DNA from 4 places in the Cellulosimicrobium sp. MI9406 genome. Region 2 is predicted to be linked to each of the others. Evidence: riboswitches for the same ligand, from Rfam matches in the RefSeq annotation. Region 2 holds a riboswitch; each other region holds the start of a gene.
The links. A riboswitch is a leader RNA that binds a small molecule or an ion and turns the genes downstream of it on or off. The one in region 2 is predicted to bind thiamine pyrophosphate.
Positions count from the first base shown of each region.

Region 1 (7,140 bases), on a different contig from region 2:
GGTCGGGCTTGTCGGACCCGTACAGCCGCATGGCGTCGTGGAAGGTCATGCGCGGGATGGGCGTCGGGATCGTGTACCCGATGAGCTCCCACAGCGCGACGAGGATCTTCTCGGCGAGCGCGATGACGTCGTCCTGCTCGACGAAGCTCATCTCGACGTCGAGCTGCGTGAACTCCGGCTGGCGGTCCGCACGGAAGTCCTCGTCGCGGTAGCAGCGCGCGATCTGGTAGTAGCGCTCCATGCCCGCGACCATGAGGAGCTGCTTGAACAGCTGGGGCGACTGCGGCAGCGCGTACCAGGAGCCGGGCGCGAGGCGCGCGGGCACGAGGAAGTCGCGCGCGCCCTCGGGCGTCGAGCGGGTGAGCGTCGGCGTCTCGATCTCGACGAACTCCTCGGCGTCGAGCACGCGGCGTGCGGCCTGGTTCGCCTTGGCGCGCAGGCGCAGGGCGTGCGCGGGGGTGGGCCGGCGCAGGTCGAGGTAGCGGTGCTTGAGGCGCGCCTCCTCGCCGATCGTCTCGGTGTCCGCGAGCGCCGTCGAGACCTGGAACGGCAGGGCCTCGGAGGTGTTGAGCACGACGACGTCGGTCGCGACGACCTCGATCTCGCCCGTGGGCAGGGACGGGTTCTCGTTGCCGTCGGGGCGGCGCGAGACCTCGCCCGTGACCTGGAGGACGAACTCGTTGCGCAGCGGGTGCGCGACGGCCTCGTCGCGGATGACGACCTGGGCGATGCCGGAGGCGTCGCGCAGGTCGATGAAGGCGACGCCGCCGTGATCGCGCCGACGGTCGACCCAGCCCGTGAGGGTGACGGTCTGACCGGTGTGCTCGGCCCGCAGTGAGCCGGCCGTTCGGGTGCGCAGCACGGAGGGTTCCTTCCAGGTGGGCGGTGGGGGGTCGCGCTCCCGGAGCGGGGACGCGTCCGCTGAAGTCTAGTGCGGGCGGGCGGGCGGCTCGAACGGATACCTCCGACCGGAGGCGGTCGACGGTCCGCTCTCGACCGGCGGGGGCGACCGGATACCGTGGCGGTGCCGCCGCGACGTCCCGTGGCGGCACCGCCGGGACCGGCGCGGCGCCTGCGGGCGCGCACGGGCCGACCGGCCGCGGCAGGGCCGTCCGGCCCGCCGCCCGCACGAAGGAGGGTGACCCGTGGCACGCACCATCGCGACGAACCGGCGCGTCGAGCGCGACGAGCTCGAGGAGTTCCTGCGCTCCCGGCACGACGGCGTCCTCGTCACCACCCGCGCCGACGGCCGCCCCCAGCTCAGCCCGGTCACGTACGGGGTGGACGACGCGGGTCGGGTCGTCGTGTCGACGTACCCGGAGCGCGCCAAGGCGGTCAACGTGCGCCGCGACCCGCGCGCGTCGCTGCTGTCCCTGGGCGAGCGGTTCTCCGACCCGTGGGTGCAGGTCGACGGCGAGGCGGAGGTGATCGACCTGCCCGAGTCGGTCGAGCCGCTGGTCGACTACTACCGCGCCGTCGGCGGCGAGCACCCGGACTGGGACGAGTACCGCGCCGCGATGGTCACCCAGGGCAAGTCGCTCGTGCGGCTGACGATCACGCGCTGGGGACCGGTGGCGACGGGCGGCTTCCCGGCGCGCCTCGCCGACGCCTGAGACAGGTCAGAACAGGACCTGCTCCACTCCCCCGCCGACGACGTCGAGCCCGCCGCCGTCCACCGGCATGCCCGCGAGCGCCCCGCCGGGGCCGTCGCGCGCGTCCTGCGGCGCCGGGTCGACGGCGAGGCTGCCGGCCGGGTAGGCGCCGTCCGTCGGCGGCCCTGGCCGGCGGTGCCGGTCGCCGGGCTCGCCGCGGCGGAACCGGCCCTCGACGCCCGCGGGGCCGCGGTGGCCCGCGACCCCGAACCCGCGTGCCTCGAGCATCGGCCGCACCCGGTCCCACAGCCAGGACCGGTACGCCGTCGAGGCGTACGTGCCGCGGGCGTACACGCGCTCGTACCCGGGGACGAGGCGCGGGTGCTCGCGCGCGAGCCAGCCCATGTACCACTCGCGCGTGCCGGGCTTGAGGTGCAGGGGCAGCACCGTGACGCCGGTCGCGCCCGCGTCCTTGACGGCGTCGAGCAGCTCGGTGAGCGCGCGGGTCGAGTCGGTGAGCCACGGCAGCACGGGAGCGACCATGACGCCGCACGGCAGACCGGCCTCCCGGACCGTGCGGACGAGGTCGAGCCGCGCGCGCGGCGAGGGCGTGCCGGGCTCGACGCTCGCCTGGAGCTCGGGGTCCAGGAGCGCGAGGGACACGCCGATCCCGACCTCGACGCGCGAGGCTGCGTCGACGAGCAGCGGCAGGTCGCGGCGCAGGAGCGTGCCCTTGGTCAGCACGGACAGCGGCGTGCCCGACCCGGCGAGCGCGTCGATGATGCCGGGCATGAGGCGGTAGCGACCCTCGGCGCGCTGGTACGGGTCGGTGTTGGTGCCGAGCGCGACGGCCTCGCGCGCCCAGGACGGGCGGGCGAGCTCGGCGCGCAGCACGTCGTCGACGTTGACCTTGACCACGACCTCCCGGTCGAAGTCCTCGCCCGCGTCGAGGTCGAGGTACTGGTGCGTGGGGCGGGCGAAGCAGTTGTGGCTCACGACCCCCGCGGCGACGAAGTCGCGCGTGCCGGTCGTGATGTCGACCAGCTCCGTCGTCTCCCCCGGCCCGTCGAGTGCTTCCAGGGAGTCGACGCGCAGCGCCTCGCCGCCGGTGACGTCCTGGCCGTCGAGGACGGGCCGCCCGTCCGCGAGCGCCGCGGCGCCCGGCCCGACGAGCACGTCGCCGAGCGCCAGGCGGGCACGGTGCCCGGCACCGCCGACGACGTGGCGCCACCCGCGCTCGGTGAGGAACCGGTGGTCGCCGCTCGCCACGAGGCGCGTGCCGTCGGCGAGGGTCACGCGGTAGGCGCGCTTGCGGGTGGTCCAGCGGTCGAGCACCCGGGTGCGCACGTAGCGCCGGTACGCGCCGTGCGGGGCGGTGCCGACGATCTCGTCGCCGACACGCAGCTCGCCGATCGGCCGTTGCGTGCCGTCGGCCAGCAGCACCGGGGTGGCGGGCGCGAGGCAGTAGGAGCACGCGTGGCTGCACCCGCGGTACGGGTTGACGGTCCACCGGAACGGCATGCGCGACATCGCCGGCACCTTGGACAGCGCGCTCTTGGCCGTGACCTCGTGGAACGTGATGCCCGCGAACTCGGGCGTGCGCACGCTGCGGACGAGGCCGACCCGCTCCAGCCCGGGGAGCGCGCCGTCGTCCGCGCCGAGCGCCTGTCCGTCCCACCGCATCGCGCTATTCGAACAAACGTTCGAACGCGCTGTCAAGGGCGGGTCATTCGTCGGCGGACCACGCCTTGAGCAGCGCCAGGTTCCCGAGGGGGATGTGGTGGCCGATGCGCGGATGGTCCAGCGCGACACCGACGACCCCGGCCGCGCCGAAGGACGCGACGTAGTCGATCGCCGCCGGCACGGGTACCCCGAGCAACGGCACGGCGCCTGTCTCGTCGTCCGCCAGACCGAGCGCCCGGGCCGCCTCGTCCGCGCGCGCGGCGCTGCTGTAGAGGCAGATCATGGGCCCCTGGTCCGCAGCGACGGCGTACGGACGCGGCTGGTCCTCGGACCCCCGCGCGATGAAGAACCACGTGCCGAGGCGCACCGTCTGCCGCCACAGCGCGATCTGGGCCGACGTGTCGCCCGCGGGCGCGCTCCGCACGGCCTCGTCGAGGCGGTCCAGCTCGGCGACCGCGGCGGGGTCGTTGTCTCGGGTCATGCGCACTGCCTCGTTCCTCGTGGTCGGAGCCCGTACCCGGGTCCGCGCGGGCGCCTCGTCGCCGTCACCTTCTCACGGCGGCCGGGCGTCCCGGTGGGTGAGACGCCGGGATTGTCCGGCGGCCGTCCAGGCCCTAGGGTCGGGCCGAACGCCCCCGGGGAGCGCACGAGCGCTGAGAGTGCAGGCCGGACACCCGTCCCCCCTGCAGACCCGTGGAACCTGATCTGGTTCGTACCAGCGAAGGGAGCAGGGCCGACGTCACCGTCCCCTGCGCGCTCGTGCCCGCGCCCCGCGCGTGCCGTCCGCGCGGGGGCGGCGGTGGCGCGCCGTCGTGCACCCCTCGCCCCGGGGCCCGACGGAGGGAAGCGCATGACCGAGCCCCGCACCACGCCGCCCCGGGCGACCCCGCCCACCGCCACGCCCGACGACCGACCCGACGGCGTGGGTCCCACGCCCGCCCCTCGGGACCGCGCCGTCGCCACTCCCCCGAGCCGTGCCCGACGCCGCGGCCTCACCCTCCACGAGACCGTCCTCGTCGCCGTGCTGGGGGTCGTGTTCGGGTTCGTCTACTGGGCGTTCGTGCAGCTCTGGGCCCCGCTCCAGCTCGCCATGGGACCGCTCGCGGACCTCGCCGCCAACGTGCTCGCGGGCGCGTGGATCGTCGTCGGCCCGCTCGCGACGTACATCGTGCGCAAGCCGGGCGTCGGCATCCTCACCGAGACGCTCGCGGCGCTCGTCGAGGTGGTCTTCCTCGCGTCGCCCGCCGGCCCGCTGCTCGTCCTCGTGGGGCTCGTCCAGGGCATGGGCGCCGAGATCCCCTTCGCCCTCACCCGGTACCGCCGCTACCGCTGGTGGGTCTTCGTCGCGTCGGGAGTGAGCGCGGCGCTCGTCACGTACGCGTTCAACGCGGTCCGCTTCGGCTGGCTCGGGCAGGACTACGCGATGCTCCGGCTCGGCGTGCAGGTCGTCTCGTGCGTCGTGCTGTGCGGGATCGCGGCGCGCCTCCTCGGCGACGCCCTCGCCCGCACCGGCGCGCTCGACGCCTTCGCGATCGGGGCCGACCGCCGTGGCTGAGGCACCGACCGCCGCACCGGACGTCACGCCGGACGCCGTGCCCGGCGACGTGCCCTGCGACGTGCCCGACGCCGTCGCCGCCGCCGGTCTGACCGTCACCGTGGGCCACGACGGCACGCGCGTGCTCGACGACCTCACGCTCACCGTCCCCGCGGGCACCGGGCTGCTCGTGCTCGGCCCCTCGGGCTGCGGGAAGTCCACGCTGCTGCGTGCGCTCGTCGGCGTCGTGCCTCACACGCTCCCGGGGTCGGTCACGGGCGACCTGCGCGTGACGGGCGTCGACCCGCGCGACACGACCCCGGCGGCGCTCGCCGCGCGCGTCGGCCTCGTCCAGCAGCGGCCGGGCGACCAGCTCTGTCTCGCCCGCGTCGACGACGAGCTGCGGTTCGCGCTCGAGAACCGGGCGGCGGACCCGCGCACGATGGACGCCCGCGCCGCCACCGCGCTCGCCGCCGTCGGTGCGGACCACCTGCACGACCGGCCGACCCACGCGCTGTCGGGGGGCGAGGCGCAGCGCGTCGCCCTCGCGGCGGCGCTCGTCGCCGACCCCGAGCTCGTGGTCCTCGACGAGCCGACGGCGTTCCTCGACCCGGCGGCGGCGCACGAGGTCGGGACGCTCGTGGGCGGGCTCGTCCGGGCGCCCGGACGGGACGCGCCCGACACCCCCGGCCGGTCGGTCGTGCTCGTCGAGCACCGCCTCGACGACGTCGGGACACTCCCGGCCGCGACGCTCGTGCTCGACGACACCGGTCGCGTCGTCGCGCACGGCCCCACGACCGCCGTCCTGCGCGCGCACGCCGCCACGCTCGCCGCGCTCGGGTGCTGGCTGCCGCTCGACATCCGGCTGGAGCGCGCCGGAGCCCCGGGCCCGCTCGGCGCACCCGCGACCGACGCCTGGCTCGTCAACCTCGGGCGCACCGCCGACCCCCGCACCGTCGACCCCCGCGCCGCGGACGCCGGCCCGGTCGCCCTGCGTGCCCGACGCCTCGCGGTGCACCGTGCCGCGGCAGGCCACCGGCGGCGCGGGCGGGACGAGACGCCGGTGGTGCGCGACGTCGACCTCGACGTGCACGCGGGTGAGGTGCTCGCGGTGGTGGGGCCGAACGGCGGCGGCAAGTCGACCCTCCTGCGCGGGCTGGCGGGACTCGAACGGACCACGGGCGAGGTCACGACGGCGCCCGGTGCGCCCGTCGCGATGGTGTTCCAGGACCCGGAGCACCAGCTCCTCGCGCGCACGGTCCGCGACGAGGTCGCCTGGTCGGCCCGGCTCGCGCGGCTCGACGGCGTCGACGGACGCGTCGCGCGCACCCTGGACGCGTTCGCCCTCGCGCACCTCGCCGACGCGAACCCGTACCGGCTCTCCGGCGGCGAGCAGCGGCGCCTTTCCCTCGCGACGGCGACGGTGCTCGACCCGCCCGTCCTCCTCGCCGACGAGCCCACGTCGGGGCTCGACCGCGCCCAGGCGGACGCCGTCGCCCACGCGCTGCGCGAGCGCGCCGACGCGGGCGGCGCGGTGGTCGTCGTCACGCACGACCTCGCGCTCGTCGCGGCCCTCGCCGACCGTGTCGCCGTCGTCGTCGGCGGCCGGCTCGTGGCGCTGGGGCCGCCCGCCACCGTGCTGGCCGACGACGCGCTGTGCCGGCGCGCCCGCCTGCGCCGTCCTCCCCTGCTCGCGTGGTGGGCCCGCACGGGCCGCCGCCACGGGGTGGACCCGGGCGCGCTCGTCCGGGCGCTCGACGCCACCGTCGGCGCCGTCGCAGCCGACCCCGCAGAGACCGCGCCCGCAGCCCTCGCGGAGGTCGCCCCGTGACCGCTCCGCACAGCACGCCCCTCGGGCGCTGGAACCCGACGGTCAAGCTCGCGACCGTCCTCGTCGTGTCGACGGGTGCGCTGCTCGTCACCGACCCGTACACCCCCGCGATCGGGTGGGTGCTCACGGTCGCGGCGCTGCTGGTCGCGGGACGCGTCCCCGTGCGCACGCTCGCCCTGGCGCACGTGCCCTTCCTCGTGTTCGCGACGAGCCTGCTGGTCGTCAACGTCGCCACCCGGCCCGGCGGCGACCCGGTCGACCTGGGCCCGGTCACCGTCGGCTCCGACGGCCTGACGATCGGCGCCGGGCTCGCCGTGCGCACGCTGCTCGTCGGCGCCCTCTCGCTCACGGTCGCGGTGACGACCGACCCGGTGCACCTCATGACGAGCCTCCACCAGCACGGGCGGCTGCCCCTGACGTGGACGTACGCGGTGCTCGCGGCCCACCGGCTGCTCGTCGAGCTGCCCGACGCCTGGCACACGATCCGCTGCGCGCAGGCC
Region 1 is NZ_JALIZI010000006.1:157,803-164,942, reverse strand. It holds gene aspS (aspartate--tRNA ligase) at 1-862, opposite strand, end outside; gene MT994_RS12770 (PPOX class F420-dependent oxidoreductase) at 1,146-1,613, shown strand; gene MT994_RS12765 (Rv2578c family radical SAM protein) at 1,620-3,275, opposite strand; gene MT994_RS12760 (hypothetical protein) at 3,319-3,756, opposite strand; TPP riboswitch at 3,902-4,021, shown strand; gene MT994_RS12755 (ECF transporter S component) at 4,126-4,830, shown strand; gene MT994_RS12750 (ATP-binding cassette domain-containing protein) at 4,823-6,640, shown strand; gene MT994_RS12745 (energy-coupling factor transporter transmembrane component T) at 6,637-7,140, shown strand, end outside.
Region 1: linked by a shared signal. The riboswitch ahead of MT994_RS12755 (ECF transporter S component) and the one ahead of MT994_RS15240 (TenA family protein) in region 2 are both predicted to bind thiamine pyrophosphate.

Region 2 (7,140 bases):
TCGACGGCCGCGACGTCGTCGCGCCGCACCGCCGTGCGCTCAAGGGCGTCGACGTGCTCCAGGGCAAGGTCGTCGCGATCGACCACACGGACCGCCGCGTGACGATCCACCCGGAGGAGGGCGACGACTACTCGGTCACGTACGACCACCTGATCGTCGGCCTCGGCTCGGTGTCGCGCACGCTGCCCATCCCGGGCCTGGCGGAGAACGCGATCGGCTTCAAGAACGTGGAGGAGGCCATCGCGGTCCGCAACCACGTGCTCAACCGCATGGACGTCGCGTCGTCCACGTGGGACGAGAAGCTGCGTCGCCGCATGCTGACGTTCACGTTCGTCGGCGGCGGGTTCGCGGGCATCGAGGCGCTGGCCGAGATCGAGGACATGGCCCGCTACGCGACGCGCAACTACGCGACGATCGAGGAGAAGGACCTCCGCTTCGTCATGATCGAGGGCGCGGGCCGCATCCTGCCCGAGCTCAGCGAGCCCATGGCGCAGTACGCGCTCGACGAGCTGAAGAAGCGCGGCATCGAGTTCCACCTCAGCACGTTCCTGTCGTCGTGCGTGGACGGCCACGTCGTCACGTCGACCGGGGTCGAGTTCGACTCCGACACGATCGTGTGGACCGCGGGCGTCAAGGCGAACCCGGTCCTCAAGGAGTCGTCCGACCTCCCGGTCGACAAGCTGGGCCGCATCACGGTGCTGCCGACGCTCCAGGTCGCGGACGCCGACGGCAACGTCGTGCCGAACGCGTGGGCCGCGGGCGACTGCGCCGCCGTCCCGGACGTGCTGAACCCGGGCAAGTTCTGCCCGCCGAACGCGCAGCACGCCATCCGCGAGGCCACGCGCCTCGCCGACAACCTCGCGCTCGAGCTGCACAGCGAGCCGCCGGTCGAGTACCGCCACAAGAGCGTCGGTACGGTCGCGTCGCTCGGCCTGTACAAGGGCGTCGCGGAGCTGTTCGGCGTGTTCAAGCTCCGCGGGACGCTCGCGTGGCTCATGCACCGCAGCTACCACGTCATGGCGATGCCGACGGGGAACCGCAAGATCCGCATCTTCATCGGCTGGATCGGCCAGTTCCTCATGGGCCGCGAGCTCGTGTCGCTCGGCTCGCTGCACGACCCGCGCGCGGAGTTCCGCGCCGCGTCCGTCCCGCCCAAGAAGGACGGCGACCCGGTCAAGCAGACCGCGCAGGGCTCGGCGGCCGCGGCGGAGTCCGGTGCGGGCACCGTCGACGCCGACGACCGGACGCCGGCGGCGAAGGCCTCCTGAGGTCGCGGCCGGGCCCCGGCCCGGCCGTCGTGCCCGACGACGAGGGGCGAGCCGCGCGTGCGGCTCGCCCCTCGTCGCGTCCGGGTCCCGAGCGGGCGGCCGTCGTGCCGACGGGCCCGGGGAGCCCCGCGCGCGCGGTAGATTCGGCCCGCGCCCCCATGGCCCAACTGGCAGAGGCGGCCGGCTTAAACCCGGCGTGTTCCGGGTTCGAGTCCCGGTGGGGGCACCATGCCGACGGGCGGTCGGCTCCGAGGCGCCAGGCCTCCCCGGGCTAGGACAGCCCCGTCGGGCCCTCCGGCTCGGCCGGGGGAGCGGCCTCCTGGCCGAGGATCACGACGGTGCCGTCCGGGTCCTGTACGCGCGCGACGCGCTCGCCCCACGGCTGGTCCGCGGGCGGCTCCAGGACGGGCACGCCCGCGGCCGCGAGGTGCTCGACGGCGCGGTCGCAGTCGTCGACGTACACCCACAGCACGACGCGGGTGTCCGCCGGAGGCGGGTCGCCCTGCCCGAGCCCGAGCGGCGACCGGCCCACGCGCACGCTCACGTAGACGGGCGGGCCGTCGTCGGGGAACGCGTACTCGACCGTCCCGCGCAGCAGGTCGCGGTAGAAGCCGAGGGACCGGTCGAGGTCGGCCACGGTGAGGACGGGGAAGAGGCTGCGGAACACGGTCGCTCCTCGGTGCGCTCGGCGGGTCCTCCCATCGTGCGCCTCGTGCCCCGGGCGCGCGCTCCGTGCCCGGGGCGCCGCGCCTCAGCGCGCGAGCAGCTCCTCGGTCGTGGTACCCGGGACGGACAGCGTCACGCGCGTGCCCCACGGGTCGTGCACGACGACGGAGCGGCCGTCGTCCGCGTGCTCCAGCCCGCGGGCGCGGAGGCGCGCGACGAGCGCGTCGAGGTCCTCGCGGCCCGGCACCGTGACGGCGACGTCGCCGAGCCCGAGGCTCGCGGCGCGGGGCCCGGCGCCCGCGCTGTTCCACACGTTCATCGCGACGTGGTGGTGGTACCCGCCCGCGGACGCGAAGAGCGCCCCGCTGTACCCGGTGAGCGTCGCCTCGAAGCCGACGGCGTCGACGTAGAAGGCGTGGGCGGTCGCGACGTCGCCCACCTGGAGGTGCACGTGGCCGACGCGGCCCGCGAGCGAGGGGCCGGCGTCGAACGTCTCCTGGTCGAGGTGCGTGCGCAGGTAGGCGTTCGGGTCGAGGAACGTCGTCGTCATGAGGATCTGGCCGTGCTCGCGCACCCACGTCTCGCGGGGGCGGTCGGTGTAGAGCTCGACGCCGTTGCCCTCGGGGTCGGTGAAGTAGAACGCCTCGCTGACGAGGTGGTCGCTCGACCCGACGAAGGTGCCGCGGCGGTCCTGCGCGGCGCGGTAGACGGTCGCGGCGAGGCTCGGGCCGTCGTCGAACAGGAAGGCCGTGTGGAACAGGCCGGCCTGGCGCGGGTCGACGGGCGGCAGCCCGGGCGTGTGCACGAGGCGCAGCATGGGTGTGCGGCCGCGGCCCAGCACACGGTGCACCTCCGCGCCGCGCGACCGCTCCTCGAGCGGGGCGAGGGCGAACGCGCCCGTGTAGTACGAGGTCATGAGCTCGAGGTCGCCCACGCGCAGCGTGACGGCGTCCATGCTCGTGGACGGGGACAGGAGGCGGTCGGTCGGCGCGCCCGGCGTGCTCGTGGTCATGTCTCCTCCAACTTGTTGTCGCTACAACTATATTCCCACACCGTGGCGAGGGCTCCCGCACCGGCGCCGTCCTTGCTAGGGTCGGCGCGAACCACGCGGGGCGTCCCGCCCGGGCCACGGCCCGGGCCGAGGGACTGAGACGAGCGGTACGGCCGCCCGGACCCGTCGAACCTGATCTCGCTAGCACGAGCGGAGGAACGTGGGCATGACGACGCCTGCTGCCATCACCCTGAACCCTGTCCTCGCGGACGACCCGACCGCGCTCGTCCGGCAGGAGGAGACCGGCTTCACCGCCGATCTCGCCCGCCGGTACGCGGACCTCTTCGAGACGTTCTACGACCACCCCTTCCTGGCCGGGCTGCGCGACGGCTCCGTCGAGCCCGCCGCGGTCCGCCACTACGTGGGCCAGGACCACCAGTACCTCACGGCCTACCTGCGCTGCTACGGCCTCGGCATGGCCCTCGCGCCCGACCGGTCGTGGGCGGCCTACTTCCACGACAAGGCCGGCTTCCTCCTCGACGACGAGTCGCACGCGCACCACGCGATGTGCGACTTCCTCGGCGTGACGTACGAGGAGGCGCAGACGCACCGCCTCGCGCCGAGCGCGCAGGCCTACGTGGACCACATGACGGCGGCCGGCCGCGACTCGCTCGGCGTGCTGCTCGCCGCGCTGCTGCCGTGCCCGTGGACCTACATCTGGTCCGCGCGGCGCTTCTGGCTCGGCGAGCGCGAGACGATGCCCGGCGCCCTCGGCGACGACCACCCGCTCGCGGGCTGGTGGCAGTTCTACGCGGCCGAGCGTACCGAGGACGTCCTCACGGACCTGCGCGCACGCCTCGACGCGCTCGCCGCGGACGCGGGCGAGGCGGAGCGCGCGCGCATGGAGCGCGCGTTCGAGCTGAGCTGCCGCCACGAGATCCGCTTCTGGCAGATGGCCTGGTCGCTCGAGCGCTGGTGACCCGTCCGGCCGCGCGCGCGGCCGGCGTCGCGTCGTGCGCCCGGCCTTACGCCAGCAGCAGATACCCACCCGGGTGCCTCGGCACCCGGGTGGGCCGCGGGTAGCGTGAACGCATGGACGCGACGAGCGCGGTGCCGGGCACGCTGCCGGACGTGGTGCCGGACGGGGTGACGCCCAGCCCCCGCTCCCGGGCGGGCGGACGGGCGGAGCCCCTCCTGCGCCACGTCATCGGGGGGATCCTGCGGCGGGCGCGGCTCGCGCAGGGGCGCACGCTCGTCGACGTCGCGGCCGCCGCGCGCGTCTCCACCGCCTACCTGTCCGAGGTGGAGCGCGGGCGCAAGGAGGCGTCGTCCGAGGTCCTCGCCGCCGTGTGCGGCGCCCTCGGCCTGCGGCTCGTCGACCTCGTCGCCCGCACGGGCGAGGAGCTCCGGCCGCTCGCGCCCGTCCGCGTGCTGTCCTCCGCGCGAGAGCGCGGTGCTCTCTCCGCGCCACGGCACGTCGCCCCGGTGGGCGAGCCCGTGCGGGACCTCCCCGTCGCCGAGACGCTCCGACGTCCGACGGCGCGCGCCGGCGACGTCCTGCTCCTCGCGGCCTGAGCGGCGGTCCCGTCGCACCGCGTGTCGTGCGGGGGCCCGGCGCCGTGCGCGCCGCTACCGTCGGTCCATGACGGAGCCGCAGACCGCGCACGGCACGGCAGCCCAGGACGTCCCGGCCCTCCAGGACCTCGTCGACGACGCCGCGTTCCTCTCCCACGAGCACCAGCTCCACCTGACGGACCTCCACGGCGACGACGCATGGGCCGCCGACCTGACCACCGGGGTCTTCACCTTCACCGCGCCCGACGGCGGGACCGCGACGTGCCGCCTCCAGTTCCTCGGCACGGCCGCGCCCGGGCCGGGCACGTGGATGTGGGCGTGGCAGAACGTCAACGGCTTCCCCGACGCCGTGCTCACCGCCGCCGAGAGCACGCGCCGGACCGGGCTGCGCGAGGCCGCCGAGCCGGAGCTCCCGCTGGCCGACGACCTCGCCCACCGGCTCGCGCTCGCGGCCAAGGCCGTGACCGGCTCGTTCGCCCACTACAGCGCCCCCGTCGGCGGCGGCACGCGGGCGTGGTTCCTCCTGGACGACGCCGACCTCGCCCTGCCGGCACCGAGCGTGCCGCGCGTCGTGCGGACGCTGAGCGAAGGGCTGCTGTCCGTCACGGTCGTCGACCACCGGCGCGCCGTCGCGTCCTACGCGAGCGCACGTGGCCTGCCGGCCGTCGAGGACGGGACCGGCGCCGTCGTGCTGGACGTGCCCGACGGCACCGTGACCGTGCGGTTCGACGAGCGCGGACGGATCGCGGGCATCTCCGCGTCGTCCCGACGGACCGCCGCGCCCGAGGCCGCTGCGCCCGAGGCCGCCGCGCCCCTGGCCGCCGAGCCCGAGGCCGCAGCGGCGGAGCCCGAGGCCGCGGCGTCGGAGCCGGCCTCGGCAGACCCTGCCGCCTCGGCGCCGACGGCGCCCGCGCTCACCGTCCCGGAGCCGCCGGCGGAGGAGCCGACCGCGCCCGAGCCTGCGGCCGCGGCGCCGGACCCGGCCGTGCCCGAGCCGTCGCCCGCGGAGACGACCCCCGAGCCGCGCCGCCGGTCGTGGTTCCGACGACGCGGCTGACGACGCCCGGGTCACCCCCGCGGTCGGGCGTCACGCCGCCGCGGCGAGCTTGCGCGAGGTGACGACGGCGTCCGCGACGCCGTACTCCACGGCCTGGCGCGCGGTGAGCACCAGGTCGCGGTCGGTGTCGGCGCGCAGGCGCTCCACGGTCTGGCCCGTGTGCCGCGCCAGCACCTCCTCCGTCTCGGACCGGATCCGCAGGATCTCCTCGGCCTGGATCGACAGGTCCGAGATCGTGCCCTCCCCGCCGCCCGACGGCTGGTGCAGCAGGACGCGCGAGTGCTCCAGCACGAACCGCTTGCCGGGCGTGCCCGCCGCGAGCAGGACGGCCGCGGCCGAGGCCGCCTGACCCATGCAGATGGTCGAGACGTCGCAGCGGACGAACTGCATCGTGTCGTAGATCGCCATGAGCGCGGTCGCGGAGCCGCCCGGGGAGTTGATGTACAGCCCGATCTCCTGGTCCGGGGCGTCCGACTCCAGGTGCAGGAGCTGCGCCATGACGACGTTCGCGACGCCGTCGTCGATCTCGGTGCCGAGGAACACGATGCGCTCGGACAGCAGGCGGGAGAAGACGTCGAACGCGCGCTCGCCCAGCGGCGTGCGCTCGACCACGGTCGGGATCGTGTAGCTCGCCATCACAGACCCACCTTCCGGGCCGCGCGGGCGGGGCGGACGTCGTCGACGCTCTCGACGATCCGGTCGACCATCCCGTACTCGAGCGCCTGCTGCGCGGTGAACCAGCGGTCGCGGTCGGAGTCGTCGGCGATGGTCTCGACGGACTGCCCGGTGCTCTCCGCGAGGAGCCGGTGCATGAGCCCCTTGGTGTACACGAGGTTCTCCGCCTGGATCGCGATGTCGACGGCGGTGCCCCCGATCCCGGCCGACGGCTGGTGCATCATGATCCGCGCGTGCGGCAGCGCGAACCGCTTGCCCGGCGTCCCCGCGCACAGGAGGAACTGGCCCATGCTCGCGGCGAAGCCCATCGCGACGGTCGACACGTCGTTGGGGATGAGCCGCATCGTGTCGTAGATCGCGAGGCCGGCGCTCACCGAGCCGCCGGGGGAGTTGACGTAGAGCGCGACGTCCGCGCGCGGGTCCTCTGCCGAGAGCAGGAGGAGCTGGGCGCACAGGCGGTTCGCGACGGCGTCGTCCACGGCCGTGCCGAGGACGACGATGCGCTGGTGGAGCAGGCGCGTCGTGAGCTGGTCGTCGAACGACGAGGCCGCCGGGGCGGCGGCCTCCGCGCGCGGGGTCCGGTGGTGGTCGCCGACGGCGGGTCGGCCGGTCAGGTGCGTGGTCATGCGACCACCCTGCGCCCGCCCGGGCCTCGCGAGGAGGCCGATCTGCCGTCGGCTCATTCGCCGACGGCAGATCTGCCGTCTCAGGACCGCGTCACAGGATGGGCCAGGGCTTCGGTTCGACGGTCACGCCGTTCCCCGGCGAGATGCTCACCGTCACCGTCGCGGTGCGCTGCGTGCCGTACGGGTTGCCGAGGATGCACCCGAGGTCGACGTAGCTGCCGGCCGCGAGGTACTCGGTCCAGGAGTAGCCCCCGACCTGGTTGCCGTCGTAGTAGCACCGGA
Region 2 is NZ_JALIZI010000008.1:2,692-9,831, reverse strand. It holds gene MT994_RS15260 (NAD(P)/FAD-dependent oxidoreductase) at 1-1,268, shown strand, start outside; tRNA gene MT994_RS15255 (tRNA-Leu) at 1,421-1,497, shown strand; gene MT994_RS15250 (VOC family protein) at 1,540-1,935, opposite strand; gene MT994_RS15245 (VOC family protein) at 2,020-2,946, opposite strand; TPP riboswitch at 3,033-3,161, shown strand; gene MT994_RS15240 (TenA family protein) at 3,152-3,904, shown strand; gene MT994_RS15235 (helix-turn-helix transcriptional regulator) at 4,072-4,500, shown strand; gene MT994_RS15230 (DUF6882 domain-containing protein) at 4,568-5,557, shown strand; gene MT994_RS15225 (ATP-dependent Clp protease proteolytic subunit) at 5,588-6,193, opposite strand; gene MT994_RS15220 (ATP-dependent Clp protease proteolytic subunit) at 6,193-6,858, opposite strand; partial or broken gene MT994_RS15215 (fibronectin type III domain-containing protein) at 6,950-7,140, opposite strand, start outside.

Region 3 (7,140 bases), on a different contig from region 2:
CGTCGTGCGCGGGCTCGACCCCGCGGCGCAGACGCCCGCGTGGATGCAGCGCCGCCTCACGGCGTCGGGCATGCGGCCCATCTCGCTCGCGGTCGACGTGACGAACTACGTCATGCTCGACCTCGGGCAGCCGCTGCACGCGTACGACCTCGAGAAGGTCGCGGCCCCCGTCGTGGTGCGGCGCGCCGCCCCGGGCGAGCGGCTCACGACGCTCGACGACGTGGACCGCGCGCTCGACCCGGAGGACCTGCTCATCACCGACAGCCCCGACGGTGCACGCGGCGCGCGCGTGCTGGGTCTCGCCGGCGTCATGGGCGGTGCCTCCTCGGAGGTCGGGCCGGAGACGACGGCGGTGCTCGTCGAGGCCGCCCACTTCGACCCCGTGACGGTCGCGCGCACGTCGCGCCGCCACAAGCTGTCGAGCGAGGCCGCGAAGCGGTTCGAGCGCGGCGTGGACCCGCTGCTGCCCGCGGTCGCGGCGCAGCGCGTCGTCGACCTGCTCGTCGAGCTGGGCGGCGGGACCGCCGACCCGGCCGTCAGCGACCTCGACCGCGTGACCGCGCCCACCCCGATCCACCTGCCCGTCGGCGAGGCCGAGCGTCTCGTCGGCGTGCCGTACACGCTCGAGCAGGTCGTCGGGACGCTCGGGGCGATCGGGTGCGCGGTCGACGCGGACGACGCCGCCGCGACGGGCGTCGTCGTCGTGACCCCGCCGTCGTGGCGCCCCGACCTCACCGAGCCGGCCGAGCTGGTCGAGGAGGTCGCGCGCCTCGTCGGGTACGACGAGATCCCGTCGGTGCTCCCCTCGGCGCCCGGCGGCCGCGGGCTCACGCGCGAGCAGCGCGTGCGCCGGTCGGTCGCCCGCGCGCTCGCCGAGCACGGGTTCGTCGAGACGCTGAGCTACCCGTTCGTCGGCGAGGGCGAGCTCGACGCGCTGCGGATCCCCGCGGACGACGAGCGCCGCCGGGCGCTGCGCCTGCTCAACCCGCTGGCCGACGACCGCCCCCTGATGCGCACGGACGTGCTGAGCACGCTCCTGGAGACCACGCGCCGCAACGTGGGCCGCGGGCTCGGGGACGTCGCCGTGTTCGAGGTCGGCCTCGTGACGCACCCGCGCCCGGGCGCCCCGGCCGCGCCGTCGCTGCCCGGCGGGGTGCGTCCCTCCGACGACGACCTCGCCGCGATCGAGGCCGCGCTCCCGGCGCAGCCGCGCCACGTCGCGGGCGTCCTGGTCGGTCGTCGCGAGCGGGCGGGCTGGTGGGGCTCCGGCCGGCCGGCGGACTGGACGGACGCGCTCGACGCGGCGCGCCTGGTCGCGGACCGCGCCGGTCTGCGGGGGGACGACGCCGTGCGCGTGGTCGCCGACACCGCGCGGGCCCCGTTCCACCCGGGCCGCTGCGCGCGCCTCGAGCTCGCCGACGGGACGGTCGTCGGGCACGCGGGCGAGCTGCACCCCAAGGTGCTCGAGAACGTCGGCCTGCCCGCCCGCTCCGTGGCGTTCGAGCTCGACCTGTCGGCGCTCGTCGCGGGTGCGTCCGACGAGCCCGTCCAGGCGACCCCGGTCTCCGGGTTCCCGGCGGCGAAGGAGGACCTCGCGTTCGTCGTCGCCGCCGACGTGCCGGCCGAGGCGCTGCGCGCCGCGGTCGTCGAGGGCGCCGGCGAGCTCGCGGAGGAGGTCGTGCTGTTCGACGTCTTCACGGGCGAGCAGGTGGGCGCCGGGCGCAAGTCGCTCGCGTTCTCGCTGCGGCTGCGCGCCGCGGACCGCACCCTCACCGCCGACGACGTCGCGCGGGTCCGGGAGGGCGCCGTGGCCGCCGCGCGCGAGCGCGTCGGGGCGGAGCTGCGCGCATGAGCGGCGCACCGAGGCAGGGCGCGACGCCGGACGTGGCGCCCGCGCGCACCGCGCTCGTCACCGGGGCGTCGCGCGGCATCGGCCGCGCGGTCGCCGTCGGGCTCGCCGCGTCCGGTCTCGACGTCGCGCTCCTCGCACGCGACGCGGGCCGGCTCGCCGGGGTGGCCGACGAGATCGCCGCGCTCGACGGCGCGGGCCGGGCCGTCGTCGTCACGGCGGACGTGACCGACGCGGCGGCGGTGGCCGCGGCCGTCCGCGAGGCCGAGGCCACGCTCGGGAGCGTGGACCTGCTCGTCAACAACGCGGGCCGGGTCGACGCCGAGGTGCCGCTCTGGGAGGCGGACCCCGACGAGTGGTGGGCCGTCCTGGAGACCAACGTGCGCGGGCCGTTCCTGCTCGCGCGCGCCGTCGTCCCCGGGATGCTCGCGCGCGGCGGCGGCCGCGTCGTCGACCTCAACAGCGGCGCGGGCTCGCACGACATGGAGGGCGCGAGCGCGTACAACGCGAGCAAGACGGCGCTCCTGCGTCTCGGGGCGAACCTCCACCGCTCGGGCCACGCGCTCGGGCTGCGGACCTTCGAGGTGTCGCCGGGCGTCGTGCAGACCGACATGACGGCGTCCATGGTCATGCACGAGGGCCGCACGGAGTGGACGCCCGTCGAGCGCACGGTCGAGATGGTCGTCGCGATCGCCCGCGGCGAGCTCGACGCGTTCTCGGGGTCGTTCGTGCGCGTGACGCACGACTCGCCCGGGTCGCTCCGCGCGGCCGCCCAGGAGGCCGCCCGCGCGGGCGTCGCGCTGCCCGGTCCCGACGGCCGTCGGCTGCGCGTCACGCGCTGGGGCTCCGACGACCCGATGCCGGGGGAGCTCCCCGCCCGCTGAGCGCACGCGCCCCGCACGGCCGACGCCGCCCGACCCCCCGGTCGGGCGGCGTCCGTGCGTCCGGGCACCGGGTCACAGCGGGACGCACGCGTCCCGGTCGACCCACACGTGCCACAGGCCCCGCTCGGGGTGCTCGTACTCGAACGCCACGAGGCCGCCCGCGTCGTGCGTGACGACGCCCGTGAGCACGACCCGCCGGCCGTCGCGGTCGTACGTCGTGCAGAGGGCGGGCACCTGGACCGGGACGGGCGCGTCCGGCAGGAAGGGGCGGGTCGCGGGGGCGACGTGCTGCGTCATACCCGGAAAGACGCGCGCACGCGCGTCGTCTCACGCGTCGGGGCGGGTGAAAAGCGCACGGGTCGCCGCGTAGCATGGCCCGCGACACGGGGTGCCCCGCACCGGGGCTGAGATGAGACCCGTCGAACCTGATCTGGCTCGTACCAGCGAAGGGATGTCCGCGCGATGACGCTCGCCCTGCCTCGGCACACCTCCGACCCGGCCTCCGCTCCCGCGGACCGTGACCGCCGGCCCGACCCGGGCCGTCGGCCCGACCCGGCACCGTCCCGCCCCCGCGTCCTCTCCGTCGCGGGGACCGACCCGACCGGCGGCGCCGGGATCCAGGCCGACCTCAAGGCGTTCTGCGCGCACGGCGCCTACGGCATGGCCGTCACCACGGCGCTCGTCGCGCAGAACACCCACGGCGTACGGTCGGTGCACGTCCCCGGGCCGGCGTTCCTGCGCGCGCAGCTCGACGCCGTGTCCGACGACGTCGAGGTCGACGCCGTGAAGATCGGCATGGTCGCGGACGAGGCGAACGCCCGCGCCGTCGGGGAGTGGCTCGACGACCTCGCCGCGGCGCGCGCCGCCGCGGGTGCTCCGCGGCCCTGGGTCGTCCTGGACCCGGTGATGGTCGCGACGTCCGGCCACCGCCTGCTCGACGCGGGTGCGGAGCAGGCCGTGCGCGACCTCGCGGCGCGCGCCGACGTCGTCACGCCGAACCTGCCCGAGCTCGGCGTCCTCGGCGGGCAGGAGCCCGCGACGACGTGGGACGACGCCCTGCGCCAGGCGACGCAGTACGCGACCGCGAGCGACGCCGTCGTGCTGCTCAAGGGCGGTCACCTCAGCGGACGCACGTCGCCCGACGCGCTCGTCGTCCCCGCGCCCGGGCCGACGACGGGCCGCGCGCCGGGGGCGCCCACCGTCACGACGTTCGACGCCGAGCGCATCGACACGCCCCACACCCACGGCACGGGGTGCTCGCTCTCGGCGGCGCTCGCGGCGCTGCGACCGCAGCGCGCGAGCTGGGAGGAAGCGACCCGCGAGGCGAAGGAGTGGCTCACGGGCGCGCTGCGCGCCGGCGCCGCGCTGCGGGTGGGGACGGGCCGGGGGCCCGTGGACCACCTGCACCGCTCGGCGCCCGTGCGGCGGGGCTGAGCCCGGGTCGACCGGCCGAGCCCGGGCTGCGACGTGCCTGACCCCGGCCCGCGGGGCGCGCTCAGGCCGTGGGGCGGCTCGCTGCGTGGTCGGCCGTGGGGCCGACTCCGCGGTCGGTGTCGAGGTCGGCCAGCGCGTCGCGGAGCACGGCGAGCGTCGCGCGCGCGACGGCGAGGCGCTGCGCGGGCGGGGCGTCCGCGGGCCGCGTCGTCACCTTGGCGCCGACGAGCGGGACCGGCCCGGCCGCGGCGAGGAACTCGCGCACCTCGGCCGGGCCGAGCATCGACTCGTCCGGGCCGGGGAGCGCGGGGTCCGGGCCGTGGGGCGGCACGTGCGCGTCCGCCCACGGCGCACCCCACCGGCCGGGCCGGCCGGCGGCACCGGAGAGCATCGCGCTCGCGAGGAGGCCTGCGCCGGCGGCCGCCCGCGCGTGCTCGACGGGCGTCGCGGCGCTGCGCCCCTCGATGGCGGACCGGCCCCAGTTGAGCCCGACGTGCAGGGGGTGGCCGGTGTCCCGGGCCGCGCGCGCGACGGCCGCGATCTCGTCGTCGAGCGCGAGGAAGCCCTTCTCCGCGACGCCCCACGGGCGGGGCGCGTCGCAGTGCTCCACCACGAGCGGCAGCCCGGCGGGCGCGACGGCGGCCAGCTCGGTGAGGCTGCGCGCGAGCGCCGCGCCGGAGCCGCGGCCGGGACCGGGCGCGGACTGGAGCTCGACCGCGACGACGCGCCGTCGACCCTCCGCCTCGGCGAGCCGGGTCATGGCCGCGAGGACGCGCGCGACGCCGTCGACCGCCTCGCGCCGACCCTCCTCGTCGTCGGACGCGAGGCCGTAGGAGCGGTCGGCCGCGGCGCGGCGGGCCGTCGCGGCGACCGTCGTCGGCAGCAGCGCCCAGTGCGGCGGCAGCGCGGCCGCGGTCGTCGCGAGCGCGTCCGCGTCGTCCGGGTCGACGGGGTGCTCGAGGCCGTCGAGGCCGTCCTCGTCGAGGGCGGCGTACCAGCCGCCCGGGTCGGGGACGCCGGCGAGGGCATAGGCGCCGAGCAGGGTCAGGGGGCGGTCGTGCAGGTCGGTCATCGGTCCTCGTCGGTGGTGGTGGGGGATGCCGGGCGGGTCAGGCGCGGGCGACGTCCTGGTCGGCGGTGGCGTACTCGCACGCGTAGCCCGGCGGCACCCAGCGCCACCGTGCCTCGACGTCCTGCACCGCGACGCCCGCCGGCCGGTCGGCGACGCACGCGTCGGCCTGCTGGCGCACCGCCACGGTCACGTAGTAGACGACGAACACCGCGGTGAGCAGCACGGCGAGCACGGTCACGGTGCGGCGCAGCGCGGGGGAAGGGCCGCCGTCGGAGCCGTCCTCCTCGCCCGGGCGCGGCGGCACCCAGTCCCAGCTCACGCGGTCCCGGTCGTCGTGCCGGTCGTGGTCCCGGTCGTGGTGGCGCGAGCGTCGTCCGCCCCGGCGGGACGGAGCAGCACCTTGCCGGTGGTCGCCCGTCCCTCGAGCGCGCGGTGGGCGTCGGCGGCGTCGGCGAGCGGGAACGTCGCGCCGACGCGCACGTGCAGCGTGCCGCCCGCGACGGCGCCGAGCACCTCGGTCGCGCGCTCGACGAGCTCGGCGCGCGTCGCCGTGTGGTCGGCGAGCTTGGGCCGCGTGAGGAAGAGCGAGCCGCCCGCGTTGAGGCGCTGCGGGTCGAACGGCGGGACCTGCCCGGAGGAGCCGCCGTAGAGGACGAGCGTGCCGCGGCGGCGCAGCGACGCGAGCGACGCGTCGAACGTGTCCTTGCCGACCGAGTCGTACACCGCCGCGACGCCCTCGCCGCCCGTGAGCCCGCGCACGACCTCGGGCAGCTCGGCGGTGAGGTCGGCGAACGCCGTGTACTGGATCGCGTGCTCGGCGCCCGCGCCGCGGGACAGCTCCGCCTTCTCGGGGGTCGAGACCGTGGAGATCACGTGCGCGCCCCGCGCCACGAGCATCTGGGTCAGGAGCAGCCCGACGCCGCCCGCGCCCGCGTGCACGAGCACACGGTCGCCCGGACGCACGGGGTACGACGACGTGCACAGGTAGTGCGCCGTGAGCCCCTGGAGCGCGACGGCGGTCGCGTCCTCGAGCGAGACGGCGTCCGGCACGTGCAGCGCCTGCCTGGCGTCCACCACGACGAGCTCCGCGTACGACCCCGGCGCCTCGGTCCACACGACGCGGTCGCCGACGCCGAACCCCTCGACCCCCTCGCCCACCTCGGCGACGACCCCGGCCCCCTCGCTCCCGACGACGTGCGGGTACTCCATCGCGTACACGCCGGAGCGCTTGTACGTGTCGATGAAGTTCACGCCCGCCACCGCGGAGCGGACGAGGAGCTGCCCCGGGCCCGGCGACGGGTCGGGCAGCTCGGTGTACTCGAGGACCTCGGGACCGCCCGCCGCGCGGGCCACGATCGCGTGCATGGCCTCAGCCTAGGGTCGCGCGGCGGTCACGGTCGCCCTCGGTCGGCGACCTTCGCGTGCACGGCCGCGAGGTGCTCGCGTGCCGCCGCCGCGGCGCGGCCGGTGTCCCGGTCGTGGACGGCGTCCAGGATCGCCTCGTGCGCGTCCTGGTCGTCCCGGTGCGTCGTGCCCGTCCGGTCGAGGTCGACCATGGCGACCATCGCGCGGCGCAGGCGCGGGACGAAGGTCGCGAAGAGCTCGGCGAGCACCGCGTTGTGCGCGGCGTCGACGACCGCCCGGTGGAACGCGAGGTCCGCGTCCACGTACTCGGCGGGCGACGCCGTCGCCGCGACCTGCCCGCGGCGGGTGAGCGCCGTCGTCATGGTGCGCAGGTCGGCGGGCGTGCGGCGCGCGGCGGCGAGCCCCGCGGCCTCCGCCTCCAGCGCGGTGCGTACTTCGAGCACGTCGACGATCTCGCCGCGGCGCAGCACCTCGTCCCAGTCGTCGGTGGTGTTCGTCGAGACGACGTACACGCCCGAGCCCTGCCTGCTGTCGAG
Region 3 is NZ_JALIZI010000007.1:15,161-22,300, reverse strand. It holds gene pheT (phenylalanine--tRNA ligase subunit beta) at 1-1,852, shown strand, start outside; gene MT994_RS13745 (SDR family oxidoreductase) at 1,849-2,733, shown strand; gene MT994_RS13740 (hypothetical protein) at 2,806-3,030, opposite strand; TPP riboswitch at 3,108-3,202, shown strand; gene thiD (bifunctional hydroxymethylpyrimidine kinase/phosphomethylpyrimidine kinase) at 3,196-4,167, shown strand; gene MT994_RS13730 (DUF4862 family protein) at 4,229-5,239, opposite strand; gene MT994_RS13725 (hypothetical protein) at 5,277-5,558, opposite strand; gene MT994_RS13720 (quinone oxidoreductase) at 5,555-6,604, opposite strand; gene MT994_RS13715 (FCD domain-containing protein) at 6,631-7,140, opposite strand, start outside.
Region 3: linked by a shared signal. The riboswitch ahead of thiD (bifunctional hydroxymethylpyrimidine kinase/phosphomethylpyrimidine kinase) and the one ahead of MT994_RS15240 (TenA family protein) in region 2 are both predicted to bind thiamine pyrophosphate.

Region 4 (7,140 bases), on a different contig from region 2:
CTGAGGGGGCGTCGGGCTCGCCGGCGGGGCGGTCACGCGCGCCAGGCTACCGGGCGGCCCGGCTTCCCTCGCGCGGACGGGGCGGGCCGAGCGTCAGGCGCGCGACGCGAGGCGGGCGACGACGCGCTTCGCCTCCTTGCCCGCGAAGCGGCGGGCGAGGACGCCGACGCCCGCGGCGACGGCGGCGAAGGTCACGGCCTGGACGACGCCGACCTCCTCGTCGTCGAGGTCCTTCGGGGCGTCGTGCCCGGTGACCTTGGCCCAGACGAACGTGACGAGCTTCTGCGCGGCCCAGCCCGCGGCGAAGGTCAGGGCGACGGTCCCGACCTTGAGGGCCAGGGTCTGCTCGTTCTCGTTCGTGTCGGCCACGAGGGGTTCCTCCGTCGGTCGGGGCGCCGGGCGGCGCCGGGCGTGCTCGCACGACCACCGTAGTGCGAAGTCGCCGCCCACGCGTCGCCCGGCGCGCGCACCCGGCTCAGTCGTGGCTCACCGCGTCCAGGACGGGCAGGCGCGCGGCGCGCACCGCGGGCCACACCGCGGCGACGACGCCCACGACGCCCGCGAGCACGAGCATGGCGCCGAGCTGGGTCCACGGCACGGCGAGGGTCGTGAAACCCTGGTCCGCGAGCACCGACGGGAGCGCGGCGGCGAGGCCGGTCCCCACGGCGAGCCCGACGGCCGTGCCGAACACCGCGACGAGCACGGACTCGATGACGATCGTCGTCGCGAGCTGGGCCCGCCCGAGCCCGACGGCCCGCAGCAGCCCGATCTCGCGCGTCCGCTCCGCGACGGACAGCGCGAGCGTGTTGACGATGCCCAGCACGGCGACGAGGACGGAGAGCCCCAGCAGGGCGTAGACGATCGCGAGGACCGACTCGACCTGGCCGGCGACGTCCGCGGCGAACTCGTCGGCGTCGAGCACGGACGCCACGACGTACGGCGCGACGGCGTCGGTCACCCCGGCGCGGACGGCCGCGAGGTCCGCGCCGGGCTCGGTGTCGAGGAACAGCATCTCCGTCGTCGTCGCGCCGACCGCGGCCGCCACGTCGGGCGGCAGGAGCAGGTCGACGGAGAACGCGTGCGAGTCGACCACCGCGCCGATGCGCACCTCCCGGGCCGGGAGGTCGGGCCGTGCCGGGTCGGCGAGCGTCAGGACGTCGCCCAGGGCCCAGCCGTGCTCGTCGAGCGCGTCCGCCATGACGGCGGCCTCGCCCCGCGCGTACGCGGCGAGGTCGCCCTCGGTCGCGGTCGTGCGCACGGAGCGCCCGAAGCCCTCGGCGGGGAACCCGACGACGAGCTGCGGCTCGCCGTCGACGACGACCTGCCCGTACGTCGTGACGTCGACGGCCGCGACGCCGGGCACGGCGCGGACGTCGCCCGCGACCCCGTCGGGGAGGTACGGCATCGCCGAGCGGACGACGAGGTCGGCCGCGGTCTCCTGGTCGACGATGTCCTGCACGGAGACGCGGGTGGACAGCGCGAGGACGGACGTCGTCGAGACGAGCGCCATCCCGACGACGAGCGCGCCCGCGGTCGCCGCGGTCCGCCGCGGCTGGCGCGTGACGTTGCCGCGCGCGAGACCGCCGAGCGGGCGGACCAGCGCGACGAACGGCGCGGCGAGGACGGTCAGCACCGGGCCGACCGCGAGCGGGGCGAGGAGGAGCACGCCCGCGACGACGCCGGCCGCGCCCAGGCCGAGGAGGGGCGCGCCCCCGCTGCCGACCACGGCCGCCGCGACGACGAGCCCCACGCCCGCGAGCAGCGCGAGGGTCCCGGCGGCGGCACGGGCCCGCCCCGTCCCGGCGGGCCGGACGACGTCGGCGCGCATCGCCTCCACCGGGCGCACGAGCGCGGCGTGCCGGGCGGGCAGGGCAGCGGCGAGCACCGACACGACGACGCCGACCACGAGCGGGACGACGACCCCCGTGGTCGTGACGGGCAGCGTGCCGGAGAGCTCCATGCCGACGGCGCCGAACCCGCTGCGGGCGAGCTCCGCGAGGCCGAACCCGGCCCCGACGCCGAGCAGCGCGCCGACCGCCCCGACGACCGCCGCCTGCCCCACCACGGAGCCGAACACCTGCGCGGGCGACGCGCCCACCGCGCGCAGGAGCGCGAGCTCGCGGGTGCGGCGTCGGACGTGCATCGAGAACGTGGTGGTGATGATGAACGTGCCGACGAACAGCGCGAGCGCCGCGAACACCAGCAGGAACGTCGACACGAACCCGAGCTGGTCGGTGATCGCCTCGCTCGTCTCGGCGCGCAGCTCCGCCCCCGTCAGCGCCTCGGCGCCCGCCGGGAGCGCGGTCGCGACGGCGTCGCGCAGCGCCTCGGGGGAGACACCGTCGGCCGCGTACAGCGCGACCGACGGGACGAGGCCGTCGGGCGCGTACGTCGCGGCGGCGGTCCCGGCGTCGAGCAGGACGATCGTCGCGCCCGCCATCGGCGCGGACAGCGAGACCTCGCCGACCACGCGCACGGGCCGCACGGCGTCGCCGAGCACGACGTCGGTCGTGCCGCCCACCGCGAGGCCCGACGCCGCGAGCGTCGCCGACTCGAGCGCGACCTCGTTGCCGTCGCGGGGTGCGCGGCCGTCGACCACCTGCGGGCCGGGGTCGCGGGGGTCGTAGGCGACGCCGATGCTCGGCGCCTGGCTGCCGAGGACCGCGGTCCCGTCCGCGCCCACGAGCACCGCGGGACCGCTCACCTCCGGGAGCGCGAGCGCGACGTCGTCGCGCGCGCCGAGGTCGCGCGCCAGGTCCGCCGGGACGAGGCTGCGCGCACCGCCGACCTGGGCCGACGTCGACATCAGCGCGTCCCCGGCCGACGACGCGCCGCGCACGTACGCGTCCGCCTGGACCGACGAGGCGACGATGCCGTCGAACGTGGTCGCGAGCATCGCGCGCAGCGCGAACGTGCCGGTCACGAACGCGACGCCGATCGTCACGGCGAGGACCGAGAGGACGAGCTGCGCGCCGTGCGCGCGCACGCCGCGCAGCGCGATCCGGCCCATCATCGGGCGGCCGCCGTCGTCGCTGCCGGGGTGGCGTGCGCCGGGGACGGCCCGGCGGGGGTGAGGGAGCCCAGCGTGTCGAGGACCGCCTGCGGCGTGGGGTCGTGGAGCTCGGTCACGAGGCGGCCGTCCGCGAGGAAGAGCACCCGGTGGGCGTACGACGCGGCGGTCGGGTCGTGCGTGACCATCGCGACGGACTGACCGAGGTCGTCCACGGACGCGCGCAGGAAGCCCAGGACCTCCGCGGCGGCGCGCGAGTCGAGGTTCCCCGTCGGCTCGTCCGCGAGCACGATCGCGGGCCGCGACACCAGCGCCCGCGCGCACGCGACCCGCTGCTGCTGCCCGCCCGACAGCTCGGCGGGCCGGTGCCCCAGCCGGGGGCGCAGGCCCACGGCGTCGACGACGCGGTCGAACCACTCCCGGTCGACGGGCCGCCGGGCGATCGCGAGCGGCAGGACGATGTTCTCCTCCGCCGTGAGCGTCGGCACGAGGTTGAACGACTGGAAGACGAACCCCAGGCGCGTGCGCCGCAGGCGCGTCAGGCGCCGCTCGCTCATCGCGGAGACCGTCTCGCCGTCGACGACGACGGTCCCCGCCGTGGGGGAGTCGAGCCCCGCGAGGCAGTGCATGAGTGTCGACTTGCCCGAGCCGGACGGGCCCATGATCGCGGTCAGGCGCCCCCGCTCGAGGTCGACGTCCACGCCGTCGAGCGCACGCACCGCGGCCTCGCCGCGCCCGTACGTCTTCACCAGCCCGCGCGCGGTCGCGATCGCGGGTCGCGCAGCGCCCTCAGCGCCCTCAGCGGGCGGGACCTCGTGCGGGGTGCTCCGCCGTGCCGCGCCTGTCGTCGTCACGTCCTCGTCCGTCCTCTCGTCGTGCCGCTGCGCGGGAGCGTCGTGGCTCGCCGGGCGGCGTCGTCCTGTGGTGGCCGCCGGGGCTCCCGGCGGCCGTACCGACCCTCCCGCGGCGCGCGTGCCCGCGGCATCGGGGACAGGCCCCGAACCGTCCCTGGTCCGCGGGCGCCGGCGCTCAGGGTTCTCTCAGGGGACTCTCCGGGTGAGGGGCCGGTGTAGGCTCGCGGTGAACGACAGGGGAGCTCCTGGAGGAGCTGAGAGTGCGGACCACCGCAGACCCTCGAACCTGATCCGGTTAGCACCGGTGGAGGAAGTCGGGATTCTCGATCACCTGCTCGCGCGGTCCGTCGCGCCCACCCGGCGCACGGCTGGTCGGGCCGGTGGACCCCTCCTGAACGTCCAGGGAGGACACATGCAGCACACGACCACCGTCGCCCGCCGCGGCCGGGCCCTCGCGACCGGCGTGGGCGCGACGCTCGCGCTCCTCGCCCTCGCGGCCTGCTCGGGGGGTGACGGCGCCGGGGGCGACGACGCGTCGTCGGGCAGCGGGGGCACGGTCACCCTGGTGACCCACGACTCCTTCGCGGTGAGCGACGACGTGCTCGCCGCGTTCGAGGAGGAGAGCGGGCTCACCGTCGAGCAGGTCGCGCCCGGCGACGGCGGCGCGCTGGTCAACCAGCTGATCCTCACGAAGGACTCGCCCCTCGGCGACATCGTGTTCGGGATCGACAACACCTTCGCGTCGCGCGCGATCGACGAGGGCGTCCTCGAGCCGTACACGCCCGCCGACGTCTCGGAGTCCGCCGCGTCGTACGCGGTCGGGGACGGCGGCGAGCTCACCGCCGTCGACCTCGGGGACGTGTGCGTCAACGTGGACCACGCGTGGTTCGCGGACGCGGGGATCCCCGAGCCCGTGACGCTCGAGGACCTGGCGAAGCCGGAGTACCGGGACCTCCTCGTCGTGACCAACCCCGCGACGTCGTCGCCGGGCCTCGCGTTCCTCCTCGCGACCGTCGGGGCGTTCGGCGAGGACGGCTGGGAGGACTACTGGGCGGACCTGCGCGCCAACGGCGTGAAGGTCGTCGACGGCTGGTCCGACGCGTACTACGTCGACTTCTCCGGCTCGGAGGGCGCGGGGCCGCGCCCGCTCGTGCTGTCGTACTCGACGTCGCCCGCGTTCACGCTCACCGAGGACGGCTCCGCGTCGACCACGGGCGCGCTGCTCGACACGTGCTTCCGCCAGGTCGAGTACGCGGGCGTGCTCGCGAACGCGAAGAACCCCGAGGGCGCGCAGCAGCTCCTCGACTTCCTCGTGAGCGAGACGTTCCAGGCCGACGTCGCCGACCAGATGTACATGTACCCCGCCGACGACTCCGTCACGCTGCCCGACGGCTGGGCCGAGTTCGCGCCGCTCGCCGACGAACCCTTCGAGGTCGCGCCCGCCGACGTCGCGGCGCACCGCGACGAGTGGATCAAGGCATGGACGGCGACGGTCGTCGACTGACCCCCGGTCCCCGAGCGACCACGGCTCTACCTCGCGAGGGAGAGCCGTGGTCGCGCGGGGGAGAGCCGTGGTGAGGGGTCGGGAGGTCTGGCGGGGCGGCGTCGGGCGCGGGGTGCTGTGGGGTCTGGCGGCGGCGGTGCCGCTCGCGTTCCTCGGGGTGTTCTTCGCGTGGCCGGTCGTCACGCTCGTGGCGCGCGGGTTCGTCGGGGACGACGGCGGCCTCGACCTCTCGGGGTTCGCGGAGGTCTTCTCCGAGCCCCGCACGTGGCGGATCGTCGGCCTCACGCTCTGGCAGGCCGTGCTCGGCACGGCGCTGTCGCTGCTGCTCGGCGTGCCCGGCGCGTACGTGCTGTACCGGTGCCGGTTCCCCGGGCGCCGGGTCGTGCGCGCGCTCGTCACGGTGCCGTTCGTGCTCCCGACCGTCGTCGTCGGCGTCGCGTTCCGGTCGTTGCTCGTGCAGGGCGGCCCGCTCGGGTTCCTGCGGCTCGACGAGACGTTCGCCGCGATCGTCGTCGCGCTCGTGTTCTTCAACTACTCCGTGGTGGTGCGCACGGTCGGCGGCCTCTGGGAGCACCTCGACCCGCGCGCCGAGCAGGCGGCGCGCGCCCTCGGCGCGACGCCGTGGCGCGCGTTCCGCACCGTGACGCTCCCGGCGCTCACGCCCGCGATCGCGAGCGCCGCGTCGATCGTCTTCCTCTTCTGCGCGACGGCGTTCGGCGTCGTGCTCGTGCTCGGCGGCATCCGCTACGGGACGATCGAGACGGAGATCTGGATCCAGACCACGCAGTTCCTCGACCTGCGCACCGCGGCGGTGCTGTCGGTCGTGCAGCTCGTGGTCGTCGCGGCGGCGCTCACGGTCGCGAACCGCACGCGGGCCCGGCGCGAGCGCGCCCTCAACCTGTCGTCGTCGGCGTCGTCCGCCCACCCGCTGCGCCTGTGGCGCGACGGCCGCCCGACGGGCGACCTCGCGCCCGCGGCGCTCACCGCGGCCGTGGTGGTCGTGCTCGTCGGGCTGCCGCTCGGCACGCTCGTCGTGCGTTCGTTCCGCGTCCCGGGCGGCGGCTGGGGCCTCGACAACTACGCGAACCTCGGCACCACGGGCGGGCGCAACGCGCTGTCCGTCACCGTGTGGGAGGCGGCGGGCAACTCGCTGCGCACCGCCGCGCTCGCGACCGTGCTCGCCGTCGTGATCGGGGGCCTCGTGGCGCTCGTCGTGTCCCGGCGCCCGCGCTCGCGCGGCGGGCGGCGCGCGATCTCGGTGCTCGACTCGGTGTTCATGCTCCCGCTCGGGGTCTCCGCGGTGACGGTCGGCTTCGGCTTCCTCGTCACGCTCGACCGGCCGCTCGGCCTCGACGTCGACCTGCGCACGTCGGGGCTCCTCGTGCCGATCGCGCAGGCGGTCGTCGCGACCCCGCTCGTCGTGCGCACGGTCCTGCCGACGCTGCGCGCCATCGACCCGCGCCTGCGTGAGGCCGCCGCGACCCTCGGCGCCGCGCCGGGACGCGTGTTCCGCACGGTCGACGGCCCGATCGCCGCGCGCTCGCTCGGCCTCGCCGTCGGGTTCGCCTTCGCCGTCTCGCTCGGGGAGTTCGGCGCGACGTCGTTCCTCGCCCGTCCGGACAGCGCGACCCTGCCGGTCGTGATCTTCCGGCTCATCGGGCGCCCGGGCGCCGAGAACTACGGCATGGCGCTCGCGGCGAGCGTCGTGCTCGCGCTGCTCACCGCGACCGTGATGCTGCTCGCCGAGCGGTTGCGCGGCGACCGACCCGGAG
Region 4 is NZ_JALIZI010000001.1:56,053-63,192, reverse strand. It holds gene MT994_RS00280 (hypothetical protein) at 1-36, opposite strand, end outside; gene MT994_RS00275 (DUF4235 domain-containing protein) at 94-369, opposite strand; gene MT994_RS00270 (ABC transporter permease) at 476-3,013, opposite strand; gene MT994_RS00265 (ABC transporter ATP-binding protein) at 3,010-3,780, opposite strand; TPP riboswitch at 4,090-4,194, shown strand; gene MT994_RS00260 (thiamine ABC transporter substrate-binding protein) at 4,277-5,368, shown strand; gene MT994_RS00255 (iron ABC transporter permease) at 5,439-7,140, shown strand, end outside.
Region 4: linked by a shared signal. The riboswitch ahead of MT994_RS00260 (thiamine ABC transporter substrate-binding protein) and the one ahead of MT994_RS15240 (TenA family protein) in region 2 are both predicted to bind thiamine pyrophosphate.